3 regions of the Vibrio tubiashii ATCC 19109 genome follow, and region 1 is predicted to be linked to each of the others. Evidence: predicted binding sites of a transcription regulator. Region 1 holds the regulator's gene; each other region holds the start of a gene.
What was found. Region 1 encodes PurR, which represses purine synthesis genes. Its sites were predicted from a motif close to TNANGNAAACGTTTNCNTNA; they were not measured.
Positions count from the first base shown of each region.

Region 2: a site for PurR is predicted at 3,132-3,151, ahead of IX91_RS00485 (NCS2 family permease). Genes of this name have one in related genera too.
Region 3: a site for PurR is predicted at 3,082-3,101, ahead of IX91_RS08140 (phosphoribosylaminoimidazolesuccinocarboxamide synthase). Genes of this name have one in related genera too.

Region 1 covers NZ_CP009354.1:1,135,779-1,140,921, forward strand. Annotated here, with positions in the region: gene IX91_RS05170 (putative signal transducing protein) at 1-295, opposite strand, end outside; gene IX91_RS05175 (TVP38/TMEM64 family protein) at 295-987, opposite strand; gene IX91_RS05180 (TfoX/Sxy family DNA transformation protein) at 1,138-1,728, opposite strand; cyclic di-GMP riboswitch class I at 1,862-1,948, opposite strand; gene purR (HTH-type transcriptional repressor PurR) at 2,093-3,100, opposite strand; gene torD (molecular chaperone TorD) at 3,312-3,959, opposite strand; gene torR (two-component system response regulator TorR) at 4,197-4,910, shown strand; gene elyC (envelope biogenesis factor ElyC) at 4,991-5,143, opposite strand, start outside.
Region 2 covers NZ_CP009354.1:100,986-106,128, reverse strand. Annotated here, with positions in the region: gene IX91_RS00495 (LTA synthase family protein) at 1-1,026, shown strand, start outside; gene IX91_RS00490 (phosphate-starvation-inducible protein PsiE) at 1,089-1,514, opposite strand; gene IX91_RS00485 (NCS2 family permease) at 1,554-2,924, opposite strand; purine riboswitch at 2,980-3,079, opposite strand; gene gmk (guanylate kinase) at 3,375-3,998, shown strand; gene rpoZ (DNA-directed RNA polymerase subunit omega) at 4,095-4,367, shown strand; gene spoT (bifunctional GTP diphosphokinase/guanosine-3',5'-bis pyrophosphate 3'-pyrophosphohydrolase) at 4,410-5,143, shown strand, end outside.
Region 3 covers NZ_CP009354.1:1,787,365-1,792,507, reverse strand. Annotated here, with positions in the region: gene IX91_RS08150 (EF-hand domain-containing protein) at 1-392, shown strand, start outside; gene IX91_RS08145 (MBL fold metallo-hydrolase) at 658-1,485, opposite strand; gene IX91_RS08140 (phosphoribosylaminoimidazolesuccinocarboxamide synthase) at 1,882-2,985, opposite strand; gene IX91_RS08135 (hypothetical protein) at 3,199-3,594, opposite strand; gene IX91_RS08130 (glycerophosphodiester phosphodiesterase family protein) at 3,863-4,564, opposite strand; gene IX91_RS08125 (DMT family transporter) at 4,715-5,143, shown strand, end outside.

The sequences.
Region 1 (5,143 bases):
CTTGTCCGCATTGCCAACATGCGCCAAATTGAGGCTCGTTCATTTCCCCGCATTGGTTACAAAGCCAATTACTGCCAACATCTGCATTGTTAAATTGTTCGATAACCGTATTGGCATGCTTGGCTTGTTCTGGGTCAAGTAACCAGACATAAGGTTCGCTACTCTCGCCAAAAGGTATTTCACCTTGGAGCCCAAACACGCCTTCACCGCGAACTTCACAGTCAATCTGTTGAGACTTAAGAAGCTCACAAACAATGTGAGCTTCGGTAGGCGTCGATGCGGAATAGATCCTCATTAAGCATTTCCATTTGATGTTGAAGGGGAGCTCTTAATTTTAGCCATAATCCATTTTGCAATGACAGGGAATAAGCCGAGAAGTGCAAAAGAGGCTAAAACGGTTGGAGATACGATACCCGACAAGCTGTCTATTTGAGCCAGTTGAGTACCAGCATTCAGGTAAACCGCAGTTCCTGGCAACATACCGAGTTGACTCACCAAATAGAATCGAGCCGTCGCGATAGGTGTTAAACCCATTAACAAGTTGATGAGGAAGAATGGGAACACTGGAATTAATCTCAGTGAGAACAGATAAAATGCGCCATCTTTTTCAACGCCTTGGTTGATGGCATTGAGCTTTTCACCAAATTTGCTTTGTACCCAATCACGCAATAAGTATCGGCTGCTCAAAAATGCGAGTGTTGCACCTATGGTGCTAGCGAAAGAAACCAGCAGTAAGCTTGTCCAGAAACCGAAAAGGGCAGCACCCAAAAGAGTCACGACCGCAGCGCCAGGAATCGAAAAAGCGGTGATGGCAACATAGGCGATAAAATAGCTCGCCGCGGCGATAGTAAAGTTGTCAGCAATAAATGCCGCAAGCTCAGCTTGCTGGGCTTTGGCATTGTCTAGCGTGAGATACTGGCCAAAATTGACGCCAAGTAAAACAATCAATGCGACGAAAACAATTCCTAGGATGATCTTTTTATTCATGTTGAGCAGCTCCATTTAATTTCATGGATATCAAATATTAGTGTTACTAGACAAGACAGGGAAAGCAAGCGACAAATTTCAAGGTGGCAGATAAAAAACAATAAAAAAGTCAGCACTAAGGCTGACTTCTTCTAGATATATTGTTTTAGATTAGCTAACTTGCGTTAACAGTTCCTGACGTCGGCTTTGTGGGATAACCGACCAGTGCGTGCCTTTAATAGCACCTTCTAAAGCCCAGAGAAGTTCGATGTTAACATCGGCAGAGTGTGTAGACTGGATAGCCTTAAAAGCGTGTACGGCGCCCACCTCTTCTAAGTTTTCGACAGTGTCTATGCCTGCTTTCTTAAGCATGCGTTCTGTCGCTAGCCTTAAATTAGGAAGATCCTTCAAGCGATTCGGTTTCGCCTGCGATTGGCATTGTTTCTCTTGGTTTGCGGCTTTTAACGCGACGCTAGCAATCTTTAACGTTTTACCTGCGTCTGCTGCCCAGTCATCACAAAGCGCAAAATACTTTGTCACGACGGGAAAGCCGCGTTTTTTGTATACGTAAGGTTCTAGCCCTTGAGACTTAAATTGTTTAGCGAGAGCCGCGTCCGCGCGTACGTGAAGCTTATCGTTGACGACAAGTGCGAACATAGTGTCATCAGCAAAAATGCCAAAGCCACCAAACATTGAGCGAGACTTGATATGTCCTAACTGCTCAAATAAACGCATTGAGTCTTTTAGTATTGGTTTATCCATGCTGTGTTTTCTCGGTGTATAAGTATACGCCACCAATGCAGGTCCGAGAGATTAGCAAAATTATGCAGAGACATTGTCAGTAAGGTGTCATACGAGTGCAAGTAAAAGCGGTATGACAGTTTGCATATTCGCCATCGGCAACCCCGCTACCAGACAATAAATTGTTTAAGGCCGGAGGCTTTGCGTCCCATCCTTTCGGAATGGTTTGCCCTGTTCGTGGCATTAATCGAACACTTTAAGAATAAATAAATTCTGCGCAGAACATCACGTTTGTATAGGATAAATGTGACATTGGTTCAATAAATAGAGGGGAGATATACGCTTAGCCAATAGTACGGCTACTAGCTAAGCGTCTGAGTTAAGGTTATTTATTTAGATTACGAACGGTATTACGCTCAACAATCTCTGGGTGCATCTCAAACACGCGTTTTTCGTGCTCTTTGTCTTTAATTCGCTCAAGAAGAATTTCAAAGGCATTCTTACCAACACGACGTTTTGGTTGGTGAACCGTTGTTAACGGCGGAGAGAAGTACTCGGCCAGTTCAATATTATCGTAACCAATTACGGAAATATCTTGTGGGATTTGAATGCCTTTTTGTTGCAGGCGGCTCATTAAACCAAGTGCCATGGTGTCATTAAAACAGAACACGGCTGTTGGCTTTTTATCCATTGCAACAATTTTATCTGCCGCCAATACCGCTGTATCACATTCGAAGTTACCTTCAAGAATCCAATCTTCATTTACCGGTAGTTCCGCTTCGGCCATGGCACGCTTAAAGCCACTAATACGCTCAACACATGCTGCTTTTTCGAAGTGACCACTTAAACAAGCAATGTCAGTGTGACCACGTTCAATTAGGTATTTGGTTGCTAAGTAGCCGCCTTCTTCTGAGTTATCGATGATCTTATCTGCTTGAGAACTCTCTGGGCCCCAATCCATAACTACTTTTGGAATATCTTTGTGGCGATCAAGCATTTCGCTCAGCTCTTCAGTCAGATCTGAACACATCACTAGGATGCCATCTACACGCTTTTCAGCCAACATGCGAATGTAGTCGCGTTGTTTTTCATAGATGCCGCCTGTATTACACAGAATCAAGGTGTAACCTTGGCGGTAACAGTAGCTTTCTACGCCGTCGATAACTTCTGAGAAAAATAGGTTCGTCGATTGTGTCACTAACATACCGATTGTACGAGTAGTGTTGCACTTAAGACTACGAGCAACTGCACTCGGTGCATAATTAAGCTCGGTTACCGCTTCCATCACTTTTTCTTGTGTCGCTTCGGCAACAAAGCGTGTTTTGTTAATCACGTGAGACACAGTGGTTGTTGAAACACCAGCAAGGCGAGCAACGTCTTTAATAGTGGCCATAAATTTTGTCCTGTCGATGACTGCCACGAGAATATATTCAGTTTAGAATAAGTTGGCAGAAAGTATCAGAAACACAAAAACCGCTCTTATTTAGCGGTTTGTATTTGAATAGTTCATTTTTATCGTTTGCGGTCACGATTTTAGACCGCAATCCGACTTAGGGCAAACACATTTCTTCGAACTGACCTGTGTCAGTTCACATTGTCAGACTCTATTCACCGATTAAGTATGTGCAATCTAACTCTAAGAATGCCACTGTGAGAGAAGCGATCGCCGAGTAAAAACCGAACTCATCGAGTGTTTGACACTTAGCTGAAAACTTAGGGGTCCAACTTAGAAGGTGCTGACGAATGAAGCCCTCTTGCTCGATCAGTGCTTCTTCAATATGACGCTCTTGCTCAAGCTCATTAGAGCGAATGATGAGGTTGCCGAGAAAATCCAGCTCAATGGCAATATGGTCAGCAGGTTCATTTAAGCCTTCATCGACAGCAACACCATGCTCTAGCATTAACGCTTCCATCTCTTTCGCTGGTTTGTCGTTAAGCAGGCCAGTCTCTCCAATGTACATTGAAGCGTAAGGTAGTGCAGAGTCGCGATCAGACTTCAAAAATAGATCACAAAAATCAGCGGCAAGCTCTAGTTGTGCATCTTCGCGATCGATAAGGCGATTGAGTGCATCAATGACACGATCAATCGACGGCTTTAGATCGGCATTCTCGCCAAGGCCAGTAAGGAAAGAGCGGATTTGAGCTGAATGGTACTGTTCAAGGTTCTCTTCCGTTAATTCTTTGGCGTAAAGGCTTGAAAGCCACCAATAGATTTCCGCACGTTTCTCGTTGAATGCTTTGATTTCTTGCATTAGGTATCACTCCCAAAATAACTACCTATTAGTGTAACTAATAAAAATGAATAGCGGTAATGGCTTACGTGACAATAAAAGACGAATTATGAGCATTTATTAACAAAGGCGGCGGTTTTGTCTTGAATCAATAAAAAATCATCTTTCTCGTTTTTAAAGTGATAAATACTAGAAATGTTACTATTTATGAATAGAATAAATGATAGAACTATTCCCAATGCAAATTAAGTGGTGCAGATGAGTTATCACGTACTAGTAGTAGAAGACGACGTAGTGACTCGCAGCAAGCTCGTTGGCTACTTTCAGAATGAAGGTTACCAAGTCAGCGAAGCAGAAAGCGGCGAGCAGATGCGAGACATGCTACAAAGCAACGCGATTGATTTGGTGATGTTGGATATTAATCTACCCGGTGAAGATGGATTAATGCTAACTCGCGAACTTCGCAGTCAATCAGACATTGGAATTATCCTGGTAACAGGACGCACGGACAGCATCGACAAAATCGTTGGCCTTGAAATGGGCGCCGATGACTATGTCACTAAACCTTTTGAATTACGCGAGCTATTGGTTCGAGTTAAGAATTTACTGTGGCGAATTTCCGCTGCACGTAACTCGTCAGGCTCTGACAGCGCAGCGAAGCAAGATGATAATGTTGTTCGCTTTGGTGAGTGGACGTTTGACGTTCAGCGCCGTGCACTGAGTCGTAACGGTGAGCCGGTTAAGCTGACTAAAGCAGAATATGAACTGCTAGTGGCTTTATCCTCTTATCCGAATCAGGTTCTCAGCCGTGAACGTATCTTAAATATGATCAGCCACCGTGTTGATGCACCAAACGATCGCACAATTGATGTCTTGATTCGTCGCATGCGAGCAAAAATGGAATTCGATCCAAAGAATCCACAAATTTTTGTCACCGTTCATGGCGAAGGCTATATGTTTGCAGGTGACTAAATGTTACCGCGTCAACAGACATAAAAATACCGAGGCTTGACTCGGTATTTTTCTATCTAGGATTCATAGTTTACTTGGTATCAAACTTTGCTTTCAGAAGCTTGCAGCGCTTGCTCTTCATAATCTGACGCCCAATTCCTAAGCGTTTGCCAAATTTGACCTAAGGTTTCGTGCCAATAACGCTCGGTTTGCTCCAAATACACCGCTTTAGGTGTGTATTTAGCCCATGCTTG
Region 2 (5,143 bases), 1.0 Mb from region 1:
CGCACCGTACAAGGCATGTTTGCTAGCATGTGCTCATTCCCCAACCCAAATGGCGGAATCGTGGCAAGCACTCAACTGCAAAACAACCAGTACTACTGCTTGCCTCATATGCTGAAAGATCGTGGCTGGGACACTCGATTCATTCAAGGTAGCGGTAAAGGCATTGTCGGCGCATTTGCCAAAACCCTCGGATTTACTGAGTCATACGGAAAAATGGACTATGACTTCGATGATGAGACGAATGAATGGGGATACATGGATGGTGGTATCTACCGTTACTCGCTCGATCGTTTAGATGAAATGCAAGCGGAGAATCCAGACAAGCCATTCTTTATGATGATCAATACAGGTACCACACACAGCGTTTACCTACCTGAGTCATTTGGTTATCCGTTTGGTGATGACAACATGTCGCAGATCCGTGCAAGTGTACAAAACCATGCCGATATCGCTTTGCATGAGTTCCTTGCTCAACTTGAGGGGCGTTTCGATAAACCAACACTGGTTGTCCTTATGTCTGACCATACGGCTAAGGTATCTGAACCGGATCTAGCGAAAAACTCAATTCCGTTCCTTATTTATGCAACAGATGGCTCCATCCCTACTAAACAGATCGATACTGCGGTTTCACAGCGTGATATTGGGGTCACTATCTTAGACTGGATGGGCGGCTACGCTCCTTGGTTTACCGGGCAATCGCTGCTAGAAGAGCAAGAGTATTATCGCAGTAGTTTCTCCGATGGTAGCTTGTTCTATTGGGTTGATAATCGCCATGCCGTCACTATTAACTCACCGGATGGTCAACTTAAGCAGTGCTTTACCATTGAGGACAATACTATCAGCCTAATCAAGACCGATTGTAATGCTGAGTGGGTGCAGCCTCTTTACCAGCAAGGTAGAGATTTTAACAACCTCACCCAACAGCTACTGTTTGATGGAAAAACTCTAGACTACCGCCATCTCGCGTCTATTTTCCCTCAATCATCTACAGAGCTTGAAGACGACAGCCAACTTGTCAGTGACTAATCCGTCAGTGCCTCTAAAACAAAATGCCCCGCTTCACTCGCGGGGCATTTTAGTCTAAATAGCTACTCATCTTTCTCTAAGGTGTTTCTATCCACGTAAGGCCAGTAATGGTGCCCAACTCGAATCACCATAGTAGCGACGGCCAGAATCAATGCCGCGACAGACAACCACACCACCAAGGTCGCATCCATCTCTTTCATTCCTAGAGTGATGTAACGAGCAATAGCCATCATGGCGATATAGATCGGGTATCTCACTGGAATCTTACCGTTCATCACAAACTGCTTAACCATGGCAAGCACTTCGAGATAGATAAACATCAGCAGAATATCGGTAAGAAGGACACGCTTCTCAGTAAACACATGCAAAAACTCTTCAACCATGGCGTACAAAGTAGCGAGCGTAATCGCCACCAAGAGCACAGCCTCTAGAGCATAAAAGATCTTAAGAAACGGTTTATCACGAGGAAGATGAAAAAGAGTTGGCAAACATTCATCCTTTAGTCGATGTGCCAACTCTTCTAACAATTAAAGTAGCAGCAAGTAGGCTAAGAAAATAGCAGACAGAGCGTAAATCACTGGGTGAACCTGCTTACCCTTACCAGCAACAACCATAGTGAAGGCGTAGCTGATAAAGCCCATCGCCATACCATTGGCTGGCGAGAAGCTCAGTACGGTGAACATAATGGTAAAGAATGAAGCAATGCGAGACTCTTTCTTCTCCCAATCAATCTGGCCTAAGCGACCAATCATGTAGATGCCTACCACGACCATAGCCGGAGCAACCATAGCTGCAGAAAAAATAGAGAACAGAGGGTATAAAAACAGTGAAACAAGGAACAAACCCGACACCACAACCGCCGCTAGACCTGTTTTCGCACCTTGAGACGAAGCAATACCCGACTCAGAGAACGCAGTAATCGAGGTTGTACCTAGCACCGAACCAATCACAGTTCCCCCTGCATCCGCAACTAGGGCTGAACGAGCGTTAGGTACTTTGCCATCTTTGTCGATAATACCTGCATCACGGCCAACACCTACTATCGTGCTCATGCCATCAAAGAAATCGACAATCAGGAAGATAACCACAACAAACAGCAGATCGAACATCTTGTCTGCGGTTAGGCCAGAGAAATCAAACACAGCACCGAACGTACTCGCCATGCTTGGCGGTGCCGTCACGATTTGCTCAGGGATTGGTGCGTTGCTTGTTCCCATCACCATATCAGCGATAACAGTTAGTAATATCGCACTGACAAACGAGATAAAGGTCGCCAGCTTGATGTCACGAACCATGCAGCCCAAAGCAATAAAAATACTGATGTAGGCAATGATAACTTGAGGGTCAGTAATATTACCCATACCGACCAAAACAAACTTGTTTTCGACGATGATGCCCGCGTTCTTCAAGCCTAAAAAGGCGATAAACAGACCAAGCGATACCGTAATTGCATTCTTCAGATCGTTAGGAATCGACTCTATCAAGGATTTACGGATATTGGTCAGGGAGAGGAGCAGATAAAGCACACCTGATAAAAAGATGCCAAATAGGGCTTCGTTCCACACGAGCGCAACCGAGCCGCTGAGTAGCATCCCTTTAAAGAAACCATTCATACTCATGCCTGGCGCAAGCATAACTGGGTAATTACCCCAAACACCCATAATGAAAGTCGCGATTGCCGCAGCCAGTGCAGTTGCTGTAAACACTGCGCCTTTATCCATCCCAGGAATACCGCCCAAAATGGCAGGGTTAACCGCCAAAATATAGCTCATTGCCAAAAAGGTAATAAAGCCAGCGTATAGCTCGGTACCTAAGGTTGTTTTACGCTCAGTAATTTTAAATACTGAATTCAGCACACCAGACTGACTCTGGGCTTTTAGAGTTGATTCGAGACTCACAATGAAACCTTTACAAGTAGGGTAAACAGTAAACGGATTCAATGCTGCAAAAAGGGATAGGCGCATAAGCTACTGTAGTCACTAAGGTAGGCTCAGTGGTAGAAACGTCCAATCCGTTTTATTAGACATATACAGCATTTAATCGTTTGCGCGGATTGTAAGGATCTCGAATAAAAACTCAACGCTTTTCTCTGCTAAATATACAAAAATAGCAAACGATTGCTTTGGGCGATAAATATGTTGAATATCCCCTTAGTTCTCAACGCGTGAAAACGGTGACAATTAAGCAGTTATTGCAAGTTGTCCTAAATAGGCGATTTATGCTACTCTTCGCCTCCATTTTTCTGGCCTAAATTTCACCACTTCGGTGTTTCTATGTGGTCAGTGCTATCTTTAAACATGTCGGTATTATCTACCGGCAGTTATCAAACCAAATGTGGGATCGTACCTATGGGTAAAGGCACTCTATATATCGTATCTGCACCAAGTGGTGCTGGAAAATCTAGTCTGATTTCAGCCATGCTAGAAACTAACCCAACCTACGCGATGAAAGTGTCGGTCTCTCATACCACTCGCGGTATGCGCCCTGGCGAGCAAGATGGTGTTCATTACCACTTCGTACAAAAAGAGCACTTTGAAGAGCTGATTGAGAAAAGTGAATTCCTTGAATATGCCGAAGTGTTTGGCAACTACTACGGCACGTCTCGTGTTTGGATTGAAGAAAACCTCGATAAGGGGATTGATGTGTTCCTAGATATTGACTGGCAAGGCGCTCGTCAGATCCGTGAACAAATGCCTTTGGCAAAAAGCCTGTTTATCCTGCCGCCTTCAAATGGTGAGCTAGAGCGTCGCCTTAACGCTCGTGGACAAGACAGCGATGCAGTGATTGCTAAGCGTATGGCTGAAGCAAAATCAGAAATCTCACACTACAGTGAGTACGACTACGTGATCATCAACGATGATTTCGACACTGCTCTGATGGACTTTAAAGCCATCATCCGCGCAGAAAGATTGAAGCAAGACAAGCAAGCTGCTAAATATAAAGGCATGCTTGATGCGCTTTTAGCTGAGTAAATAGCAGGAAACACAAACAGATCCTAGACACTAGGAACTGTCAGCCTGTATAATTTCTCGTCATTCAAAATTTTAGTTAACTAATTTGGAGTTCTCATGGCACGCGTAACTGTTCAAGACGCTGTTGAAAAAGTTGGCAACCGTTTCGACCTAGTTCTAATTGCGGCACGCCGCGCTCGTCAAATGCAAACTGGTGGCAAAGATTCACTAGTGCCAGAAGAGAATGATAAGCAAACGGTTATCGCTCTACGCGAAATCGAAGAAGGTCTTATCACTAAAGAGATTCTTGATGCACGTGAGCGTCAAGAGCAGCAAGAGCAAGAAGCCGCTGAACTAGCAGCTGTAAGCAGCATTGCTCACAGCCGTTAATTAGACCTTCTCGTCACTACAACTATCTTCCGGGCCTAAAGTTTGTATCTATTCGATAGCCTAAAAGACGTTGCCCAAGAATACCTAACAGAGCCTCAAATTGAGGCTCTGCGTCAATCTTATGTGGTAGCGAAAGATGCCCATGAAGGGCAAACCCGCTCTAGCGGTGAACCTTATATCATCCACCCTGTTGCTGTTGCTCGTATCTTGGCTGAAATGCGCCTTGATATTGAAACCCTGCAAGCAGCCCTACTTCACGACGTTATTGAAGATACTGAAGTCACCAAAGAAGAGCTTGAAGCCCAATTTGGCAATACCGTTGCAGAACTGGTGGATGGCGTTTCTAAGCTTGATAAGCTTAAGTTTCGCGATCGCAAGGAAGCTCAGGCAGAAAACTTCCGCAAGATGGTTCTTGCCATGGTGCAAGACATCCGCGTTATTCTGATTAAGCTTGCTGACCGTACGCACAACATGCGCACGCTTGGCGCTCTTCGTCCAGACAAGAAGCGTCGTATCGCTCGTGAAACCTTAGAAATCTATTCTCCATTGGCGCACCGCCTTGGTATCCACAACATTAAAACTGAGCTAGAAGAACTTGGTTTTGAAGCGCTCTACCCGAACCGTTATCGCGTTCTTAAAGAGGTAGTTAAAGCCGCGCGTGGTAACCGTAAAGAGATGATTCAACGTATCCATGATGAGATTGAAGGTCGCCTTGAAGAAGTCGGTCTTAAAGCGCGTGTTTTTGGTCGTGAGAAAAACCTCTTCTCCATCTACAA
Region 3 (5,143 bases), 650 kb from region 1:
TTGACATCGATGGTGACGGATTGGTATCGCAAGAAGAGTTTAATCAGTTCCGTCAGGGTGATGATGACGTTGACGAGCAAGAAGGCGATGAGTCTGAGCAAGAAGGAGATGGACTCAGTGCGTTTGCTTCCTTCGATAAAGATCGCGATGGTTTTGTCACTCAAGAGGAGCTTAATGCTCATGCTAAGTATTCGAATCCGGGTAATGGGACAGGGGAGCTTAAAACGAATCGACAATCGAACAACGTGACAAATAGCTCATCGAGTTCTCGAAGTCAGGGAAACAGTAACCGCAGCGAAAGCCGAGGAAACAGCGGCAATAGTAATAAAGGTGGCGGCGGTAACCGTGGAGGCGGTAATGGCGGTGGAAACAAAGGCGGTAAAGATAAATAGTATTAGCTAAACGAAGTGTGAGGTCTTTCGCGCACGTGAAACATAGTGAGCCCTCTGATAGTCAGGGGACTTTCGTTTTTTCTCAGCGCGGAAACACATCTACTAATATAAGCCAGCACACCCCTTAAGTAGAATCCTGACAACAATGCCCACCTAAGGTGAAAACACTCACTTACGTGGGTACATTGTTTCAGGAATGACAGTGTGGAAAAGTCGCGTCATCTCGGAATTAAGGAGCGAAGGCTACACATTATCTGAAGAATTGTTATAACCCTTTTATTTTATTCTTAGCTAAGTTTTCTTGTTGCTTAAGGAACATGAAGAAGTTTGCCTCACTAATAAATGGGTTCCCATTTGCACCTAGCTTCTCTCTATTCTCAAATAGATAATTTTTATGTGGATGGTTTGAAAGGTTAACGCTTACTAAAGGCGGCTGGAGTGAAATCTTTCTAATTTTCTCCATACTACTCAAGAACTGTTTAATCATTTTAGGGTCGTTGCCACTTACGCTATGACCACCAACGATAAAAGCACGATGTTCAGCGCCTTTATCTTTGACTGTAAATTCTAGGGAAAAATCACCTTCGGTATGACCCGGTGTGAGATAGAACTTAAACCCATGACGACCAATAACCATAGAGGTATCACTTTTTATCTCTATGTCTAGGGTTGGTGGAAGGAACTTATTCTCACCTTTGCTTTTGTTTGATTGCTGTATGGATAGCTCATGAGCACTTTTTGTCATCACAACTTTTGATCCGTACATCTTCTGAAGTAACTGAGCGCCCCCAACATGGTCAGAATGCCCATGCGTTACCAATATGTGCGTTATTGGCTCATCTTCTAACCCTAGCTTCTCAAGATTGATAGGAATCCACTTAGAATAAGGGAAATCAAGTGTATCAATTATCACTAATCCGTCATCTGTATCAATTGCATATGATGAAACCCATTTGTCCCCAACATAATAAACATTATCAAACATCTGAAACGGTTCTACATAACCGTTCTTATCATTCATCGTTGGAACGTTTTTGCTTGAGGAAGCAAAGACCGATGCACTGAAAAGGACACCTAATAAAATTTTTTTCACGAAATCACCTGCAAACATTTACTGCTTAGTTTGAGCTCTGACTTACCAATACACTTTTTGCGCGCTCAGCCAGTCCAAAAGGGAGCTACGATTTTGATCGCAATTTTTTGCATAATCAAGGCGAAAGATACCCTATTTACGTTATGGCCTAGCGATAGAACTACAGCATTCGGATGGGGATACAACTCTTTTTAGAAATGAGAGTTGTTGAATTGACTCTGTTGACTAAATTAATCTTATGAAATTTTGGGGCTATCCAAACAAACTTTGAGGCATAAACAATCCAACCTTTTCTATGATTTCTAGTTCGCTTTAAACCGAAAATCCCATTAACGACAACATCTCAAAACAAAAATGCCCTCAAAAGCGAGGGCATTTGCATTCGGGTTGGGGAGGTTAATCAATCAGGCCGTAATCACGGCTAAGGATATCGATGATCTCTTGCTTCGGATTTTCGCTTAGGTGAATTTCAGCGCCTGTGATTTTCTCCGCTATGCCGAGGTAAGTCTTAGAAATATCCATTAAGGCTTTTAGAGGTAATTCATTGTCACGCGCTAGTGCTTCACGCTCATCCATACGCTCTTTGTTAAGCAGAATATCTGGGTCTGGGAAGTGGTTAAGCAAGAATTGACGGAAGCCTTCTTTTGAGTTCTCTACGATATTACCCGCATCGTATTCGCGCTCGTCCCAAATGCGTGATGAATCTGGTGTGCCCACTTCATCCATATAGATAAGTTTCTCGTTACCTGCTGCATCGTGAACGTAGCCAAACTCAAATTTGGTATCAACAAAAATTTGCTCGATTTCTGCAAGGGCGTTGCTAATGACAACAAAACCTTCGCGTAGCAGTTTTTCATATTGAGCGATATCATCTGCTTTAGAGAAGTTGAATGCTGCGAAGTTATCAACGATGTTTTGGCGAGTAATGTTGACGTCATCCGCTTCTGGCACGTCTGGAATGCCTTTTAAAATGCCTTTGGTTGAAGGTGTCATCAGCAGCTCTGGTAGCGCTTTGTCTTTTTCTAGTCCTTCTGGTAACTCAATACCGCAGAACTCACGTTCGCCTTTCTCATAAGAGCGCCACATTGAGCCAGTAATGTACTGGCGGCAGATCGCTTCGATCATAATTGGTTTCGCTTTTTGAACGATCCAAACGAAAGGGTGGGGAATATCAAGGATGTGACTGTCTGCTAAACCGTTGTCTTTGAACAGCTTAAACCAGTGGTTGGAAATCGCATTGAGCGCCGCGCCTTTTCCAGGAACCCCTTTTAAGCCGCCTTCAGCATGCCAGATACAGTCAAACGCTGAGATACGGTCACTGATTACCATGATAGCAAGTGGCGCATCAGGGGCAACGTCATAACCTTTTTCTTGGATAAGACGCTTGCTGTCTTCTTCAGTTAGCCAGTAAACAGAGCGAACTTTTCCGCTGTGGACGGGTTTATCGGTACGAATTGGAAGATCATCGTTAACAGCTAGAACTTGATCAGCGAGACTCATTTTGACATTCCTATACTTTAGCAAGGTGGTGAAATTATCCACGCAGATAATTTATTTGCTTCGCATAATACCAGAACTATTTTGTGCTGCCAGAGAAAAAGCAAACGTTTGCTTTGTTTTTTCTCTATATGGCGAAAAACAGCTCAATAGGGTGCAAAAAAGAAAAAGCCCCACACAAGGTAGGGCAAAAAGACAGTGAATTTGTTGAGCTTGTTAGTGATACTGGTTAACTCTGCCCTCAACGAAAAAGACTTCACACTGGAATTGGATAGCATGGTTGCGGAGTAAGCTTTGCTCAACCATAGGAATATTGTTTGATGCCACGACAGCACTCGCATTACCTGATTCAATCGCTTTCTTAACAATTTCAAACTCAGACTGTTTTTGAGAAGCTTTCATCTGGATAATTTTCTTACAGCTCACACTGAAGGCAGCGAACTGCTCATAGTCAGGGCGAGGACATTCAGCAGTAAATAAGATCCATTGTTTCTGGCCAGAAAGACCAGCTAGGCGACTTAACGTATCGTTATCGATGTTCATTGGCGCTGTAGGTTGAGCCAAAACATTGTATTTAGAGAACGTGTGAGTTTGAGTATGTGCCTGAATCATGATTACTGTTCCTTTGTACATGCTGTATGGTTATACAGTAGTTTTTATTGGCTGTGTTGGCAAGCATTTTTGTGCGGTATTTAAACAGAATTAGGACGGTGTGAGTTTGGAGTGTTATTTAAGGTGTTGATATATAAAATAAATATGAGATTCTTGGGTGTGGGAGAGATTTGACAAATAATTCATAAATAGTGATGCAGGTCACTATGGCTTATACAGTGTTATACAGTAGTACTGGATAGCACTGTATGTCAGATCGTCAGTAGCGCTATAAGAATCGCTCGGGGAAGTCGCTAAAAATCGCGTCTAGGTTAGGGAGGTGTTTCAGTGAGTTCGGGTTGTTGACGGTGTAGCTCCATACCTGATATCCGTCACGCTTGAGTTGTTCAATCTGCTGCTTGTTAGCCCATCGATAATTGATGTTGCAACTAAACGCATCGACTTCTTTAAGGAGAGTTTTGGTTTTCTTGTCGAGACGGTTACACAAGACACCAAGTCGATATTGAGGGAGCGATTGGCTAAGTTGACGTATAACTGCATGACTGAAACTTGAAAGCACAACATCGCTAGGGTCAACATTATTCTTGGCTAATTGCTCTTTGAGTAACTCACACACCTTTTGAACATCATGGCGGTCTACTTTTATCTCAAGGTTGAGTTTTAAGTTGTGTGTTTTAGCTAAGGTGAGAAGTTCCTCTAGTGTGAGAAGGCTCTGATTAGCAAACTCTGTATTAAACCAAGCACCAAAATCATATTCTTTCAGTTGCTTCAGAGTCAGTTTATCGATACGACCGGAACCATCACTGCATCGATTAATTGTATGATCGTGACAGATAACAAGTTGGTCGTCCTTTGTGGGTTGTACGTCTACCTCAACCCAATCGAGCCCGAGGTTAATGGCTGCTTCTATACTGACTTTGGTATTTTCAGGGTAGCGACCAGCGACTCCGCGATGTCCAACAATAATCATATTTTCTTCTCAATGATGGAAAGAGAACAGATTACTCCTTCGCTGTAATTTTGGATAGATAATTCATAGCCATTGCCGCCTAAATCTGACACTATCGGTCGGATATTAATAATAAAATAGATAGGTCGTTCGACCTTAGAGAGATGTAAATTGAACGCTGAAAGTAAAGCTGCCTGGATTCTGTTCTTCACCACTGCACTGGCTGGTTTAGGTTGGATCTTCTCCAAAGAAGCAATACAAGGTCTTCCCCCGTTTGGTTTTGTTGGGTTGCGCTTTGTAGTGGCTTCTATTTGCTTGTTGCCACTGTGCTATAAGCGCTTTAGGGATTTAACAAGCCAATTGTTACTTCAAGCCATAGGGGGAGGTAGCATTCTAGCGTTAGCGCTACTGACTTGGGTTTATGCAATTTCAATCAGCGAGACGCTCGGTGAAGGGGCGTTTATTGTTAGCCTATCGATGATCATTGTGCCAATCATTGCCTGGGTACTTTATAAAGAAAGACCGAAAAGAGCTTTTTGGGTTTCGATGCCGATTGCAATCGCTGGCTTAGCAATGCTGTCATTAACGGATGGGTGGAAG